DNA from 3 places in the Lysobacter sp. TY2-98 genome. Region 1 is predicted to be linked to each of the others. Evidence: predicted binding sites of a transcription regulator. Region 1 holds the regulator's gene; each other region holds the start of a gene.
What was found. The regulator HrcA, encoded in region 1, represses chaperone genes, less so after heat shock. The targets are predictions, from matches to a motif close to TTNGCACTCNNNNNNNNNGAGTGCNAA.
Positions count from the first base shown of each region.

Region 2: the regulator HrcA is predicted to act here: its motif matches at 3,095-3,121, upstream of groES (co-chaperone GroES).
Region 3: the regulator HrcA is predicted to act here: its motif matches at 2,899-2,925, upstream of rpoH (RNA polymerase sigma factor RpoH).

Region 1 covers NZ_CP031413.1:1,205,703-1,211,344, forward strand. The annotation lists gene dnaK (molecular chaperone DnaK) at 1-734, opposite strand, end outside; gene grpE (nucleotide exchange factor GrpE) at 828-1,352, opposite strand; gene hrcA (heat-inducible transcriptional repressor HrcA) at 1,426-2,481, opposite strand; gene recN (DNA repair protein RecN) at 2,566-4,242, shown strand; gene fur (ferric iron uptake transcriptional regulator) at 4,324-4,731, opposite strand; gene bamE (outer membrane protein assembly factor BamE) at 4,897-5,298, shown strand; gene DWG18_RS05700 (RnfH family protein) at 5,307-5,558, opposite strand; gene DWG18_RS05705 (SRPBCC family protein) at 5,555-5,642, opposite strand, start outside.
Region 2 covers NZ_CP031413.1:2,165,359-2,171,000, forward strand. The annotation lists gene DWG18_RS15650 (S8 family serine peptidase) at 1-737, opposite strand, end outside; gene groL (chaperonin GroEL) at 1,051-2,691, opposite strand; gene groES (co-chaperone GroES) at 2,749-3,036, opposite strand; gene DWG18_RS10525 (helix-turn-helix transcriptional regulator) at 3,638-4,039, shown strand; gene cutA (divalent-cation tolerance protein CutA) at 4,072-4,395, shown strand; gene DWG18_RS10535 (protein-disulfide reductase DsbD) at 4,388-5,642, shown strand, end outside.
Region 3 covers NZ_CP031413.1:3,035,094-3,040,735, forward strand. The annotation lists gene DWG18_RS14550 (alpha-amylase family glycosyl hydrolase) at 13-1,656, shown strand; gene DWG18_RS14555 (LacI family DNA-binding transcriptional regulator) at 1,669-2,703, opposite strand; gene rpoH (RNA polymerase sigma factor RpoH) at 2,936-3,823, shown strand; gene DWG18_RS14565 (XVIPCD domain-containing protein) at 3,895-5,238, opposite strand; gene DWG18_RS14570 (hypothetical protein) at 5,265-5,642, opposite strand, start outside.

The DNA.
Region 1 (5,642 bases):
AATTCCTCGACGAGGTAGTCGATGACGCGCTTGTCGAAGTCCTCGCCGCCGAGGAACGTGTCGCCGTTCGTCGCGAGCACTTCGAACTGCTTCTCGCCGTCGACTTCCGCGATCTCGATGATCGACACGTCGAACGTGCCGCCGCCGAGGTCGTACACGGCGATCTTGCGATCGGCGCCGCCCTTGTCGAGGCCGTAGGCCAGCGCGGCCGCGGTGGGCTCGTTGATGATGCGCTTGACGTCGAGACCCGCGATGCGGCCGGCGTCCTTGGTCGCCTGGCGCTGCGAATCGTTGAAGTACGCCGGCACCGTGATCACGGCTTCCGTGACCGTCTCGCCCAGGTAGGCCTCGGCGGTCTTCTTCATCTTCGCGAGCACTTCGGCGGAGATCTGCTGCGGCGCCATCTTCCTGCCATCAGCGGTTTCGACCCACGCGTCGCCGTTCTCGTGCGCGACGATCTTGTACGGCACCAGGTCGATGTCCTTCTGCACCTCCGCGTCGGTGAACTTGCGGCCGATGAGGCGCTTCACCGCGTAGAAGGTGTTCTTCGGATTGGTCACCGCCTGGCGCTTGGCCGAGGCGCCGACGAGGACTTCGCCGTCCTTCGTGTAGGCGACGATCGACGGGGTGGTGCGATCACCCTCCGCGTTCTCGATGACGCGCACCTTCGTGCCTTCCATGACCGCGACGCACGAGTTGGTCGTGCCGAGGTCGATACCGATGATCTTGCCCATGGGTTGCTCCTGCGAATTCAAATGTCGGGGGCGCGGTGCGCCGATAAGCCGTATCTATGGACCGTCGGCGCCGGTTCAAGGCGCCGGCCGCGATCAGGACTGCGCGACGACCACCAGCGCGGGCCGCAGCAGCCGGTCGTTCAGCAGCCAGCCCTTCTGGTAGACCTGCACCACATGGTTCTCCGGGGTGTCGCCGCCCGGCACCATGCTCATCGCCTGGTGGTGTTCGGGGTTGAACGGCTGGCCCTTCGGATCGACGGGCACGAGGCCATTGTCCGAGGCCACCTTCAACAGCTGGCGCAGCGTCAGCTCCATGCCTTCGCGCAGCGCCCCTGCGCTCTCGCCGGCCTGGCCGAGGCCTGCCTCGAGGCTGTCGATCACCGGCAGCAGGTCGCTGAGCAGGCGCTCGTTCGCGAACTTGCGTGCGCTGTCGATATCGCGCGCTACGCGGCGGCGCTGGTTCTCGAGATCGGCGCGGTCGCGCAGGACGTCCTCGCGCAACTGGGCGAGTTCGGTGGTCGCGGCGTCGAGCTGGGTCTGCAGTGCGGCGCAGCAGTCCTTCACGGCGCCATCGCTGACGGGTGCGGCGTCAGGGGGCATCGGCTGTTCGGTGGTCATCGCAGGCGGGGTCTCCATCGCGCAGGGTCGCGCGCCGGTGCCTGCTATGGGGTCGTACGGTCTCGATTCAAGGTCAGACGCTGCGATCGCCGGTGTTCAGCGCATCGCCGAGGATGTCCGCAGCCGCCTGCACCACGGGGATCACGCGGTCGTAGGCCATGCGCGTAGGCCCGATCACACCCAGCACGCCGAGCACGCGCCCACCCGACGTATACGGCGCCGTCACGAGGGACACGCCGTCGAGCGGTGCGAGCCCAGTCTCCTCGCCGATGAAGATGCGGACACCCGGCGCCTGTGCAGTACGTTCGAGCAACTGCAGGATCTCCCGCTTGCGCGAAAACGCGTCGAACAATTCGCGAAGCCGCTCCACGTCGGCGAGTTCCTGCACGCCCATGAGCCGCGTCTGCCCGGCGACGAGCATGTCCTCGTCGGCTGGCGCGAGTGCCTGCTCCGCGAGTTCGATCGAACGCCCCATCAGGCGATGCAGTTCGTCCTGCGCAGTGCGCATCTCGTGCAGCAGGACGTTGCGGATGTCCGCGAGCGGACGTCCCGCGAAGTGCTGGTTGAGATAGTTCGCGACGCGTTCCAGCTCGCCCGACTCGAAGGGCCGTCGCGCCTGGATAATGCGGTTCTGCACGTCGCCGTCGGCGAATACCACGATCGCGAGCACACGCTGCTCGTCCATCGGCACGAATTCGATGCGTCGGAATGCGAACTGCTCGCGCCCGGGCACGCTGACGACGCCGACGAAATGCGTCATCGCGGACAGCAGCTCCGTCGCGCTCCCCAACAATGCCTGCGTGCCCGAACCGGTCGGCAGCTCGCCGCGCAGGCGCGCGACTTCGCCGTCGGGCAGCGGGTTGACCTGCAGCAGCGAGTCGACGAACAGTCGATAGCCCTGCGCCGTCGGAATGCGCCCGGCGGACGTATGGGGCGCGCTCAGCAGGCCGGCCTCCTCCAGGTCCGCCAGGATGTTGCGGATCGTGGCCGCGCTGACGTCCAGCCCTGCATGGCGTGCCAGCGTCTGCGAGCCGATCGGCTCGCCGCTATGGATGTAGCGCGCGATCAGCGTGCGCAGCAGCTGGCGCGCACGCGGATCCTGGGCGGGGTCGAGGGGACGGCGACTCATGGCGGACCTATAAGCTGCGGGACGGGCGCGTGCAAGCCGTGTCGTCGCTTCGCGTGCGACGCCCGCCCGGGCACAATTCGCGCCATGCTGACCCAACTCTCGCTGAAGCAGTTCGCCGTCGTCACGGGGGCCGAGCTCGAATTCGGACCCGGCCTCACGGTCATCTCCGGCGAGACCGGCGCCGGCAAGTCGCTGCTCGTCGACGCGCTGGGCCTGTTGTCGGGCCTGCGCGCGGACAGCGGCGTGGTCCGCCACGGCGCTGAGCGCGCGGAACTCTCCGCCGGGTTCGACCTGGCCGACGCACCCGCCGCCCGCGACTGGCTGCGCGAGAACGAGCTGGACGACGAGGACGAGGTCGGCGCCTGCCGCATTCGCCGCGTCATCCGCGCCGATGGCGGTTCGAAGGCCTGGATCAACGGCCGACCGGCGACGATCGCGCAGCTCACCGAGCTCGCCGGCCACCTCGTCGAGATCCACGGTCAGCACGAGCATCAGGCCCTGCTCTCCCGCAGCAGCCAACTCGCGCTGCTCGATGCGTTCGGCCGCACCGACGCCGAAGTCGCCGCGGTGGCGACCGCCGCGGCTGCGTGGAGCGAACTGCTGCGCGAACGCGAACACCTCTCCGCGCAGGGCGACGTCTCCGATCGCATCGACTGGCTGCAGCACCAGCTCGAGGAGCTCGAACGCGAGGACCTGGAACCCGAGAGCCTGGAAAAGCTGCAGGCCGACCACCGCCGCTTCGGTCACGCCACCGCGCTCATCGGCGCCTGTGACAACGCCTTCGCGCGCCTTGGGGGTGACGACGGCCCGTCGATTTCACGCGTGCTCGGCCAGGTGCGCGGCGAACTCGCGCGTGCGACCGAACACGAACCACGCCTGGCGGAGGTCGACACCATGCTCGACCTCGCCACCATCCAGATCGACGAGGCCATCGCGGCGCTCGACCGCGTGCGCAGCGATCTCGACATCGAGCCGGACACCTTCGAGCGCCTCGAACGCCGGCTCGGCCGCCTGCACGAGCTCGGACGCAAGCATCGTGTGCCGGTGGAGCAGCTCGCCGCACGACGCGACGGCATCCGTGAGGAAGTCGATGCGCTGCGCGGTGCCGGCGAACGTCTTGCGAAACTCGACGATGAGATTGTCCGCGCACGCGACGGCTGGAGCCTCGCCGCCGTACGCCTCACCGCGGCGCGCACGAAGGCGGCGCGCGAGCTGTCCTCAGCAACGACGGCGCTGATGGGCGAACTCGGGATGGGCGGCGGCACGTTCGACGTTGCCTTCGAACCGACGTCAGCCGACCGTCCCGATCCGCACGGCGCCGAGCGCATCGAGTTCATGGTCAGCGCCAATCCCGGCCAGCCGCCGCGCGCACTGCGCAAGGTTGCTTCGGGCGGTGAACTCGCGCGCATCTCGCTGGCGATCGAAGTCGCGTCGCTGGGCATGGATGCGGTGCCGACGATGATTTTCGACGAGGTCGACACCGGAATCGGTGGCGCCGTCGCGCACATCGTCGGGCAGAAGCTGCGTGCGCTCGGGGACCATCGCCAGGTGCTGTGCGTCACCCACCTGCCGCAGGTCGCCGCGCAGGGCCATTCGCACTATCGCGTCATGAAGTCCAAGAGCGACGGCGTCACGCAAAGCGAAGTGCGGTCGCTGTCGACGAAGGAACGCGAAGAGGAACTCGCGCGCATGCTGGGAGGCGTCGAGCTCACCAAGGAAGCGCGTGCTGCGGCGAAGCGCCTGCTGCAGGACGTCGACTGAGAACGTCGAGACGCGCTTCGCTACGCGATCAACGCGGTCTCTTGGGGCGCCGCCGCCAACCGCGGCAGCGGCAAAGGCCCGTCAAGCGGTCTTCTTGCGACGCACGTACAGCACGAGCGAGTGCGCCTCGATCTCGTAGCCATGCTGGGCGGCGATCTTCTGCTGCAGCGCCTCGATCTCGGCGCTTTCAAATTCGATGATCTTGCCGGTGTCGACGTCCACCATGTGGTCGTGATGGTCGCCGCGATCGAGTTCGTACACCGACTGGCCCGACTCGAAGTGGTGCTTGAGCACCAGCCCGGCGGCCTCGAACTGCGTCAGCACGCGGTAGACGGTGGCGAGACCGATGTCCTCGCCGTCCTCCAGCAGACGCCGGTAGATGTCCTCGGCGGTCATGTGGCGCACCTGCGCCTTCTCGAGCACGTCGAGAATGCGGAGCCGGGGGTGGGTGACCTTCAGGCCGACGTTGCGCAGGTCTTGCGATTCCATCGAAGCTCCGGAGCGGCCGCGTGCGATGCGCGGCCCGGCGGGACGGGATCGCCGAATCGCACGCTCAACCGGAGCTGACGCGGCGTTCCGCGCGGGGTGCGACAGGCGGACGGCAGTGTATCATCCGCCGGTCCACGACCCTCGTCGTGCCGAGTCTTCGAGCCCATGCGAAAGCTGCTTCCCGTCCTCGCCGCCGCCCTGCTCACCGCGGGTTGCGGCATCGTCTATCACCAGCCGGTCTACCAGGGCAATCTGCTCGAGAAGTCGGCGGTCGATCAGCTCCAGGCGGGCATGGACAAGCAGCAGGTCATCCTCCTGCTGGGTTCGCCGTCGGTGTCCGACCCGTTCCATCAGGATCGCTGGGACTACACGTCCACCGAGCGCACCGGTCGCACGAGCCGCGTCGAGAAGAAGAACTTCACCGTCTACTTCGAAGGCGACCACGTCACGCGCTGGGAAGGCGACTACTTCCCGGAGCAGGACGAGCAGCTCGCGCGCGAGACCGTGCGCCAGTTCGGTCCGAACCTCGCGAAGGACAAGGACAAGAAGAAGCGTCGCGGCGGCTGATCGCCGCCTCAGGGCACCTTGCGCTGGGCGCGCCGTCGGCGCGCGTCTTTCGGGTCCGCGATGAGCGGACGCAGTATCTCGATCCGGTCGCCATCGGCGAGCACACGCTCGCCGTTCGCACGTTCCCCGAACACTGCCACGTCGCCCGCGTCCCATCCGCTGGCCTGCAGCGCCTGCGCGACCGTCGTTCCGTCGGCGAGATCCAGCCACAGCGATTCGTGACGGCGCGGCCACGCGCGCACGAGTTCGACGCGGATCATGCGTCGCCGCGGTCCGCGGCTTTGACGAAGTCGTCGACCATGCGATCAGCCAGGCTCTGGAAGCCGAGCGCGAAGGCGCCGCCG
Region 2 (5,642 bases), 960 kb from region 1:
ACGCCCTTGACCTGGCCGTTCGCGCCGATGATGCCGGCGACGTGCGTGCCATGGCCCGCGCAGTCATCCGGCCGCGCGTCGGGCACCGGCACGGGATTGGTTCCGGCGTCGTACGCGTCGCCGACGAAATCCCAGCCCGCCACCACGCGCGCGCTCGGGAACGCGGTGCCGCCGTTGACGCCCCCACCGCCGAATGCTGGATGGTCGATGTCGATGCCGGTGTCCATCACCGCGACGCGGATGCCCGTGCCGTCGAGGCCGAGGCTGTTCTGCGCGACATCCGCGCCCGTCATCTGCAAGGCCGTGTAGAGCTCGGGCGACGACGTCGGATCCGGCAGGCTCTGAGGCATCGGGACGGTGTCGACCGGATAGATCGCCTTGACGCCCGGCATGCGTGCGAGGGTGCTCAGCTGCGCGCGCGACACCGTCACCGAGAAGCCATTGAACAGGTTGTCGTACGCGTAGTTCTCGATGTAGTTCACGCCCGCGCTGCGTGCGGCCGCGCGGAACGACTGCTTCTCGCTCGACAGTGCCGCGGCGGATCCGCGATCGGCCAGCGGCGTGGCGCTGAGTTCGACGAACCAGCGGCCCGGGGTTTCATCGGCGGGCGTGCCGTCATTGTCGGCGACCGGATACGGCGTTTCAGGTTGCAGGGGCGTAAGCACGACATCGGATGCGATCGCGGCCATACACGCGCATGCGAGTACGGACAGCGCCAGGGTGGAAGACTTCTTCACGGCAAACCTCGTCAGTTCGGGGGGAGGGGAGCCACTGGACGGTGGGTTGAACGCAACCCCGGCACGGGACAGGACCGGGCAGGAGTCGGGGTTTAGCCTATCTTCACGAAACGCGACTTGGGTCACATTCCGGTCGCCGAACGACGAGCGGTCGGGGCGGCTTCCGCACAAAGAAAAAGCCCCGCTTTCGCGGGGCTTTTCGTGTTGCGGTGCAGCGGGAAATGGATCGGCGGGACAGAGCCGGGACGGCGGCCGTCCGGGCAAAAAAGAAAACCCCGCCGAAGCGGGGTTTCCGGTGCAATCGCGGCGCGACTCAGAAGTCCATTCCGCCCATGCCACCCATGCCGCCGGCGCCGCCCATGGCGGGCTCGTCCTTCTTCGGCAGCTCGCCGACCATCGCTTCGGTCGTGATCATCAGACCGGCGATCGACGCGGCGTTCTGCAGCGCGGTGCGGGTGACCTTGGTCGGATCCAGGATGCCGGCCTCGATCATGTCGACGTACTCGCCGGTCGCGGCGTTGTAGCCGAACGAACCATTGCCCTCGACGACCTTGTTGACGATGACCGACGGCTCTTCGCCGGCGTTCGTCACGATCTCGCGCAGCGGCGCTTCCATCGCGCGCAGGGCGATCTGGATGCCGTGGTTCTGGTCTTCGTTGGCACCGGTCAGGCCCTTGATCGCGGCCTTGGCGCGCAGCAGCGCGACGCCGCCGCCCGGGACGATACCTTCCTCGACGGCCGCACGCGTCGCGTGCAGGGCGTCTTCGACGCGCGCCTTCTTTTCCTTCATCTCGATCTCGGTCGACGCACCGACCTTGATCACCGCAACGCCGCCGGCGAGCTTCGCCACGCGCTCCTGCAGCTTCTCGCGGTCGTAGTCCGACGAGGTCTCTTCGATCTGCGCCTTGATCTGCTTGATGCGGCCTTCGATGGCCGCGGTGTCGCCGGCGCCGTCGATGATCGTGGTGTTCTCCTTCGAGACCAGCACCTTCTTGGCACGGCCGAGATCCTTGATCGTCGCCTTCTCGAGCTGCAGGCCGACTTCCTCGGAGATCACGGTGCCGCCGGTGAGGATCGCCATGTCCTCGAGCATCGCCTTGCGACGATCACCGAAGCCCGGCGCCTTGACCGCACACACCTTGACGATGCCGCGCAGCGTATTGACGACGAGCGTCGCCAGCGCTTCGCCCTCGACTTCCTCGGCGATGATCAGCAGCGGCTTGCCGGCCTTGGCCACGCCTTCGAGCACGGGCAGCAGGTCGCGGACGTTCGAGATCTTCTTGTCGTGCAGCAGGATGAACGGGTCGTCCAGCTCGGCCTGCATCGACTGCTGGTTGTTGATGAAGTACGGCGAGAGGTAGCCGCGGTCGAACTGCATGCCTTCGACGACGTCGAGCTCGTTCTCCAGGCCCGAACCGTCTTCAACCGTGATCACGCCTTCCTTGCCGACCTTGTCCATCGCCTGCGCGATGAGGTCGCCGATGTTCTGGTCGGAGTTGGCCGAGATCGCACCAACCTGCGCGATTTCCTTGCTCGTCGACGACGGCTTGGAGATGTTCTTCAGCTCGGCGACGGCCGCGGTGACCGCCTTGTCGATGCCGCGCTTGAGGTCCATCGGATTCATGCCGGCCGCAACGGCCTTCATGCCTTCGCGGATCAGCGCCTGCGCGAGCACGGTCGCGGTGGTGGTGCCGTCACCGGCGTTGTCGGAAGTCTTGGACGCGACTTCCTTCACCATCTGCGCGCCCATGTTCTCGAACTTGTCGGCGAGCTCGATCTCCTTCGCGACGGACACGCCGTCCTTGGTGATCGTCGGCGCGCCGAAGCTCTTCTCGAGCACGACGTTGCGGCCCTTCGGGCCGAGCGTCGCCTTGACGGCGTTCGCGAGCACGTTCACACCGCGCAGCATCTTGGTGCGCGCGTCTTCGCCGAAGCGGATTTCCTTGGCTGCCATGTGCAGTTACCTCAAAAAAATTTCAGTGGGAATGGGTGGTTCGAAGGAAGGCCGCGATCAGCCGAGGATCGCGAAGATGTCGTCTTCCTTCACAACGAGAAGGTCGTTGCCGTCGAGCTTCACTTCGGTGCCGCTGTACTTGCCGAACAGCACCTTGTCGCCGACCTTGACCTTCGGGGCGCGCACGGTGCCGTTGTCGAAGGCCTTGCCTTCGCCGACCGCGATGACTTCGCCCTTGATCGGCTTTTCGGTCGCCGAATCCGGGATCACGATGCCACCGGCCGAAACCTTTTCTTCTTCCATGCGCTTGATGACCACGCGGTCGTAGAGCGGCTTGATGTTCATGCACGAACCTCCGGCTGGATTGCTAAGTGGTTGAAATAACAGCGAAAGACGGGAAATTTTAGCAGTCGCTTGTCCCGAGTGCCAAACACGGGACGCGCTGCGCCCGCATCGCGGACGGGGCGGGATATGGGATGGCCCGGCGGACTTTCAAGGGCCAGGCACGAAAAAAGTCGAACGCGCGTGATGACGCGCCGGCGGCCTCAGCCGGGGCCGCTACGAATCGCGGAGACAAAAAAAGAGCGCGTCCCGAAGAAACGCGCTCTTTGGTTTTCGAGGACGGCCATCCAAGCTCGCGCGATCCGGCGCGCCTCCCCAAGAACCCGTGACCCCATGTCCTGTCGACGTTCCGTGTCGACGTGGGGCGATTGTGGGCGGTTCACGTCACCTCCGCTACCCCGCCGCTACCGAAAGAAACGTCCGCTTCCGGTAGCGGATGGAAAACGGACATTTATGAAATCGTATTCATTGCCGGGTTTCAGCCCACCTTCACCCGGTACTGTGACCTGAAGCGCACCTCATCACGGTTTTATTGGTAGCGAGGTGACTTCCGGTAGAGTTGGTCAAATAACGTCCATTCTGCTGACGCGGAGCGTCACTTGCTATGAATTCCCAGCAGCGGATCCGCCTCGCCCGACGCCACGCCGGCCTGTCCCAGTCCGCGCTCGCCGAGGCGGTCGGCGTGCAGCGCAGCGCGGTCAGCCACTGGGAAGCCGTGCAGGGCAAGAGCCCGAGCATGTCGAACCTGCGACGCGTCGCCACAGTCACCGGGGTGCAGTTCGAGTGGCTGGCCACCGGCCGCGGGCGCATGGCGTTGTCGAACGAGGACGCACTGGAAGGCGTGGCGGCAGTGGACGCGACCATGGTCGACGAACCGCTTGAGCTGCGCATGCTCACCGCCTTCCGTAGCCTGCCGCCGCGCAGCCAGGCGCCGCTGGTGGAGCTGATGGAGCAGATGGCCGCGCTGCGCACCGGCCGATCGCGCGGACCGCGACGCGAAACCTGAGGCGCTCCGCAGCCGCTCGCTACAATCGGCGGATGCGCGCCGCCGTCCTTCACTGCACCTGCCCGGACGTCGCGACGGCCGAGCGTATCGCCACCGCGCTGGTCGAGGAACGCCTCGCTGCCTGTGTGCAGCAGCTACCGGGCCTGCGCTCGACCTATCGCTGGGAAGAGCGTGTCGAAACCGCCGAGGAAGTCCTGCTGCTGATCAAGACCGCGGACGATCGCATCCCTGCCGCCATCGCCCGCGTACAGGCGATGCACCCCTACGACGTGCCGGAGCTGCTCGTGCTCGAAGTCCGCGACGGCGCGCCCGCCTACCTCGACTGGGTCCACGCCCAGAGCCGTCCCGATGCCTGACACGTTGCGCCGGATCGCCGGCACCTGTTTGTTCGTCCTCGCCACATGGGCGCTGCGTGCGCACGCGATCACGCCGGACCAGCTTCCGCCGGTCGACAGCGTGTTCGTACCCAGCGCGCAGTACACCGACGGCGCGATCGAAGTGCGCTGGACGATCGCGAAGGGCTATTACCTGTATCGACATCGCATCGGCGTGCAGTCGGATTCCGGCTTCGTCGCCGACGCGCTGCGCATGCCCAAGGGCGATGCGCATCACGACGAATTCTTCGGCGACGTCGAGACGTATCGCGGGTCGCTCGTCGCCACGCTGCCGGGTACGCCGCAGGCCGCGAGCACGGTGGTCACCATCAAGTACCAGGGTTGCGCCGACGCGGGCGTGTGCTATCCACCGCAGACGCGCAAGCTCACCGTCGCATTGCCCGCGGATGCAACGCCCGCACAGACCGCACCCAGCCGTTCGCCGTTCGCGCTTGCGCGCGGCGCCGCGACTGCGGGTGTTGATGCCGCACCGCTGCCGCAGGATGAAGCCTTCCGCTTCGAAGCGATTCCGGACACCGGCAATCGCGTGCTCGTGCGCTTTACGCCCGCACCGGGCTACTACCTGTATCGCGATCGCACGACATTCCGCCTCGACGCCGCGTCGCGCGCTGCGGGCTTTGCGCTCGGCACGCCGCACTGGCCACCGGCGCGCAAGCATCACGACGAACACTTCGGCGACGTCGCGGTGTATTTCGACGAGGCGGATCTCACGCTGCCGCTGACGCGCACGACGACCGCGGCGCGCACGATCAAACTCACCGCGCGCTTCCAGGGCTGCCAGACGGACGGCATCTGCTATCCGCCGATGGAACGCACGGCGGACGTCGATTTGCCGGTGGGCGTGGTGGGCGCAGTCGCCGCGCAAGACGTTGCGCCGACACCATCGTCCTCCGGTGCTGCAGACAACGCGTCGATGACCGCATCGCCGGACACCGCGTCGACTGCATCGCCTGCGACGACGTCCGCCACATCGGTCGCGATGCCCGCGCGCGAAGCACCGCCCGCGCCGCGCAGCGTCGCCGCTGGCGGCGCGTTGTCCGCACTGATGCTCGCGCTACTCGGCGGACTTGTCCTCAACCTCATGCCCTGTGTGTTGCCGGTGCTCTCGCTGAAGGCGCTGTCGCTGGCGGAGAGCGGTTCGCCGAGCGTCGCGCGTCGCCATGCGTTCGGTTACACGTCCGGTGTCGTGCTGAGCTTCCTCGCGCTCG
Region 3 (5,642 bases), 1.3 Mb from region 1:
CTCGCGTTCGCGCTGCCGAGCGTGCATGCGGACGAGGCGTCGGTGTCGGCGCGGCAGTTCGTCGGCACCACCAAGCCGTTCGCGAGCGATGCCATCTACTTCCTGATGACGGACCGCTTCGTCAACGGCGATCCGTCCAACGATCACCGTGAGCAGGGCGGCAAGCTGCTGCACACATTCGATCGGCCGACACCCGGCGCACCCAAAGGCCATAGCGACAACATCGGTTACATGGGCGGTGATTTCAAAGGCGTGTTGAACAACGCCGACTACATCCGCGACATGGGCTTCGGTGCGGTGTGGATCACGCCCATCGTCGATCAGCCCGACGAAGCATTCACAGGCGGCGACCCGGTGAAGTGGGGCGGCATGTGGACCGATCGTGGCAAGACCGGCTATCACGGGTACTGGGGCGACAACTTCTGGGTGCTCGACGAGCATCTGCCGAGCAAGGACCTCGATTTCCGCGGCCTGACGTCCGGGCTGAAGCAGCATGGTTTGAAGACGGTGCTCGACATCGTCTGCAACCACGGCTCGCCGGCGTACACGATGCCGAAGGACCAGCCGAAGTACGGAAAGATCTACGGCCCGCATGGCGAACTCCTCGCCGATCACCAGAACCTGCCGCCGGCCAAGCTCGATCCGAAGAACGACCCGCTGCACCGCTGGTACAACACGTCGGGCGGGCTCGCCCAGCTGTCGGATCTCAACGAGAATGAGCCCGCGGTGCTCGACTACTTCGTGGGCGCGTACTCGCAGTGGATCGACCAGGGCGCCGACGCGTTCCGCATCGACACCATCGGCTGGATGCCGAATTCGTTCTGGCACGCATTCAGCGCACGCATCCGCGCGAAGCGACCGGGCTTCTTCATGTTCGGCGAAGCATTCGACCATGACGCCGCGACGATCGCGCAACACACGCTGCCGCGAAATGCCGACGTCAGTATGCTCGACTTCCCGCTGAAGGAGCGGCTGGTCGAAGCGTTCGGTACGCAGCAGAAGGGCTACGAGCGCGTGGCCGAACGTCTCTATTTGACCGATGGCCCGTACACGAACCCGTACGAGCTGATGACGTTCTACGACAACCACGACATGGCGCGCCTCGACGCGTCGGACTCGGGCTTCATCGACGCGCACAACTTCCTGTTCACCGCGCGCGGCATCCCGGTCATCTACTACGGCTCCGAGGTCGGCTTCGAACGCGGGACCGCCGAGCACACCGGCAACCGCAATTACTTCGGCCAGCAACGCATCGAAGAGGCGAAGAAGAATCCGATTCACGACGCGCTGCGTCGAATTGCGAAAGTGCGCGCGGCCACGCCGGCGTTGCAGCGCGGCCTGCAACTCAACCTCGAGTTCAAGGGCGACCACGCGGCGTTCTATCGCGTGGTCCAGACCGGTGACGCGCAACAGACCGCGCTCGTGCTGCTCAACAAGGGCAACGCGCCAACGCAGTTCCACGTCGACCGCTGGATGCAGGCGGGCACGTGGCGTGCGCAGCTTGCGGGTACTTCGACGCAGATCGCTCGCGGCGGCGCGCTCGACGCGACGGTCCCGGCGCACGGCGTCGAGGTCTACGTGCTCGATGGCGCGATCACGAACGATGAACTGCGCACGGCCCTGCAGGACGCGGAGCGCCGCAAGACGCGGCAGTGATCGGCGTCGCGCTCAGCCGAGCGTGAACGAGGATTTGCGGACCACCAGCGACGCCGGCAGCATCGCGCTCTCGGCGTGCTCGTCGCGCACCAGCTGCATCAGCGTCGCCACCAGCAGCTGGCCGGCCTTCGTCGTGTCCTGCATCACCGTCGTCAACGGCGGCGTGGTGAAGCGCGCCATCGGGATGTCGTCGAAACCGACCACCGAGACGTCGTGCGGAATGCGGATCCCGGCCTCGTGCAGCGCGCGCATGGCGCCGATGGCGATGAGGTCGCTGGCCCCGAAGATCGCGTCGAACGGGCGGCCGCGCGCGAGCAGCTGGGTCGCGGCGATGTAGCCGGCTTCCTCGCTGGTCTCGGCGTCGACCTGCAGAGCCGGATCGAGTCTCAGGCCGGCGGCCTCGAGCGCGGCGGCGCAGCCGCGGTAGCGGTCGAGGAATTCCGGGTAATGCGAGGACGCGTGGCCCAGGAAGGCGACGGTGCGCCGGCCGCAGGCGACCAGGTGCTGCCCGGCGAGCTTGCCGCCGTGGACGTTGTCGCAGCCGATCGACACGCCGGGCTGGTCGGCGTCGACCGCGCCCCAGCGAACGAAGTGGGTGCCGCGCTCGACCAGCGCCGACAACTTGTCGCGGTAGAGCTCGTAGTCGCCGTAGCCGAGCAGGATCAGCCCGTCGGCCTTCATCGAGTCCTCGTAGTCCGAGTGCCAGTCGTCCGACAGCTGCTGGAACGAGACCAGCAGGTCCTGCCCGTGGCGGGCGCAGGCGCGGGTGATCGAGCCCAGCATCGACAGGAAGAACGGGTTGATGTGCGACTCGTCGGGGGTCGGGTCCTCGAACAGCAGCAGGGCGAGGGTGCCGGACTTCTGGGTCCGCAGGCTCGAGGCCCGGCGGTCCACCTTGTAATTGAGCTCCCGGGCGACCGCCTCGACCCGCTTGCGGGTCTCCTCGTTCACCAGCGGGCTGCCGCGGAGCACGCGGGAGACGGTCGCCTGGGACACGCCGGCCCGGTAGGCGATGTCGAACGAGGTCGGCTTGGTTCGCTTGGTCATGCCGGCGGGAGTGTAGCTGTGGGCCGCCGTCCACCGGCGACCCTGCCATCGGTCAGGGCTGGAAAAGCGGCCTTGGGGTCCACATGACGGGAGTTGAGTCCCATACCGCCGGTTTTACGCGACGCAAACGAATCGATCGTCAGACTTCCGCCTCCGTCGTCCCACGAATGCAACGGTCCGGAACTTCCAGACCCTTTAGCAGTCGAATACCCCGACTGCTAACCTAGAGCCTATGACCCAGACAGCCTCCACTGCTCTCGTCACCAACAACCTGCCGACCGTCGCGTCGGTGGGTCTGAGCCCGCTTGGCTCGCTCGAGGCATATATCGGGGCGGTGAATCGCATTCCGGTGCTCAGCGTCGACGACGAACAGCGCCTTGCGCGCCGTTATCGCGACGAGGAAGACCTCGACGCCGCGCGTGAGCTCGTGCACTCGCACCTGCGCTTCGTCGTGCACGTCGCGCGCGGCTACAACGGCTACGGCCTCGGCATCGGTGACCTTATCCAGGAAGGCAACATCGGCCTGATGAAGGCCGTGAAGCGCTTCGATCCGGATCAGGGCGTACGCCTCGTGTCGTTCGCGGTCCATTGGATCCGTGCGGAGATGCACGAGTTCATCCTGAAAAACTGGCGCATCGTGAAGGTCGCCACGACCAAGGCGCAGCGCAAGCTGTTCTTCAACCTGCGCAAGAGCAAGAAGCGCCTCGGTTGGATGAACGCCGACGAGGTGCGCGCGGTCGCCGCCGACCTCAACGTGTCCGAGCGCGAAGTGCTCGAGATGGAATCGCGCCTGTCAGGTCGTGACATCGGCTTCGACGCGCCGGACGATGGTGACGAGGACGGTCCGCCGTCGCCGGTTGCCTACCTCGCCGCGCAGGGCGAAGACCCGTCGCAGCTGTACGAGCGCGAGGACGAAGAGGACAACCACCTCGAAGTGCTGCGCGAAGGCCTGGCCGAGCTTGACGCGCGCTCGCGCGACATCGTCAAGCGTCGCTGGCTCGACAGCGAAGCGAAGGTGACGCTGCAGGAACTCGCCGACGAATACGGCGTCTCTGCCGAGCGCATTCGCCAGATCGAGGCGAACGCGCTCAAGAAGATGCGCGCGCTGTTCGCGGCGTAAGCGACGTCATTCGATGTTCTCGTGAACGGCCCGGGAAACCGGGCCGTTTGCTTTTGCGTCGTGCGATCCCGTCAGTGCGACAGTGACGGGGCGGGTGCTGTATGCACCTGAGTGAACTGCGGATCCTGGCGCTGCGCCTGAACGTTCACCGCGACCTCGTGCAGCTGGCGACTGCTCTCGGCGATCGACTGCGTCGACGCCTGCCGCGCACTGATGGCATCCGTCGCGCGGTTGAGACCCGGCTCGTCACGCACCGGGCTGACCTGCACGCCGCGAACGAGCGTTCCGCTGGTGTTGAACTCGACGCGATCGATGCGGCTGAGGCCGTCGCGAACGAGTTCGGCGGCGAGCGCGGCGGCAATGCGTTCGCTATGCGGGCCGGAGTGGATGCCGCGCGCGTGCTCTGCTTCACGGACCTTTTCGAGCGTGTTCTCGAAAAGCGCGTGGTTCGGATTCGGCGGTGACGTGACGAGCGCTGCCTCGGCAGCGTGGAGCGCCGCTTGTGTCCGCGTTCCAAAAGTACCGTGCTTGTCGTCGATGTGGTGGTCGCGCTGGAAGGCTTGCAGCGCTTCGCGGGTGTGCACTCCCAAGTGGCCGTCTGCAGCGATGTGCCGGCCATGCGCGTCGCGATAGCCAAGACGGTCCAGCGCAAGCTGCATGGCGTGCACCGATGCCTCGCGCTCGCCAGCGGTCGACGCTTGATGCACCGCCTGCGGCCGATGTGCGGCCGGATGTGCCTGATGCGCGTTTGGCGACGGGGCCTGCGGCGCAGGCGGCTGTGCCCCCTGCGCATGTGCACCATGTCCGAGGTGCTCCGCCCACGCACGTGCCGCACCACGACGGGCGTCGAGGCCGTTCGCGCCGCCATTGATGTCCCGGGTCGCGAGGTCGACGTCAAACTGGTGCCCGTTCGGGCGGACACGATCGTTCCAGTACGTGATCGCGATGCGCGCGGCGATGTCGCGGTCGGCCGCGAGCTCCGGATGACCGACCAGGTCAACCCCGAGGCGTCGACCCATCGACTCGTAGTGATCACGGCCGGTGAGCTGCACGTAGCCGCGCCCTCGGAACCGCCACCCATCGTCCGGCTCGATATTGCCGAGATTCCGTGCGCCCCACGTGCCGCCGTAAACGGCATTCGCAATCGCGCGATCGCCGCCCTGCGTGATCGCGCGCGCTTCGTCGATGGTCGTCAGCCCGTTACGGCCGTCATGCCAATGCCCTTTGCGATCCCTGTGCGGCCCGAAAACTTCGAGGAGCCGCTCAGCCGAATAGTGCGTACTTTCTTCCATCCGGTGGAAACCGCCGCATTCCACCTGCATCTGGCCCATGAAGTTGGCCAGTTCGCGCGGGTCGGTGATGCCTGCAAGGCGTGCCTTTTCCAGCAGGAACTCAGCGTTGGGGTTGGAGTGCATATCGAATCCTTTCGATGCTTTGGGGTTTAGAGCGATGCCTTCTGGACCTTCGCGTCCGTCGGCCACTGGCGCGTTGCACGCAGTATGTCGAGCGATTCGGTTTCCCGGAGGCTGTCTGGCGCGCATTGCAGATCGGCGATCTTTCCGCCGTCCGCGTTCAAGATCGCTATGCCGGAGCGCGCGAGGTCATCGCGGCCCGCCACGGAATACAGAGCGTAGGTCGTTCCTTCCCGCTGGAAGGAGTACGCATACCCGCCGGTGTCGCCCGCGAACATCAAGGGCGTTCGGGAGAACGTCGGTGTGTCGCCCGCGCTGCTGACCTGTTCCAGTTCGACATTGGACGGCGTTCCGAACCGGTAGCGCGTTGTTGCGGCGGTCTTCGCGGTCGAGCAAAGGCTCACCGA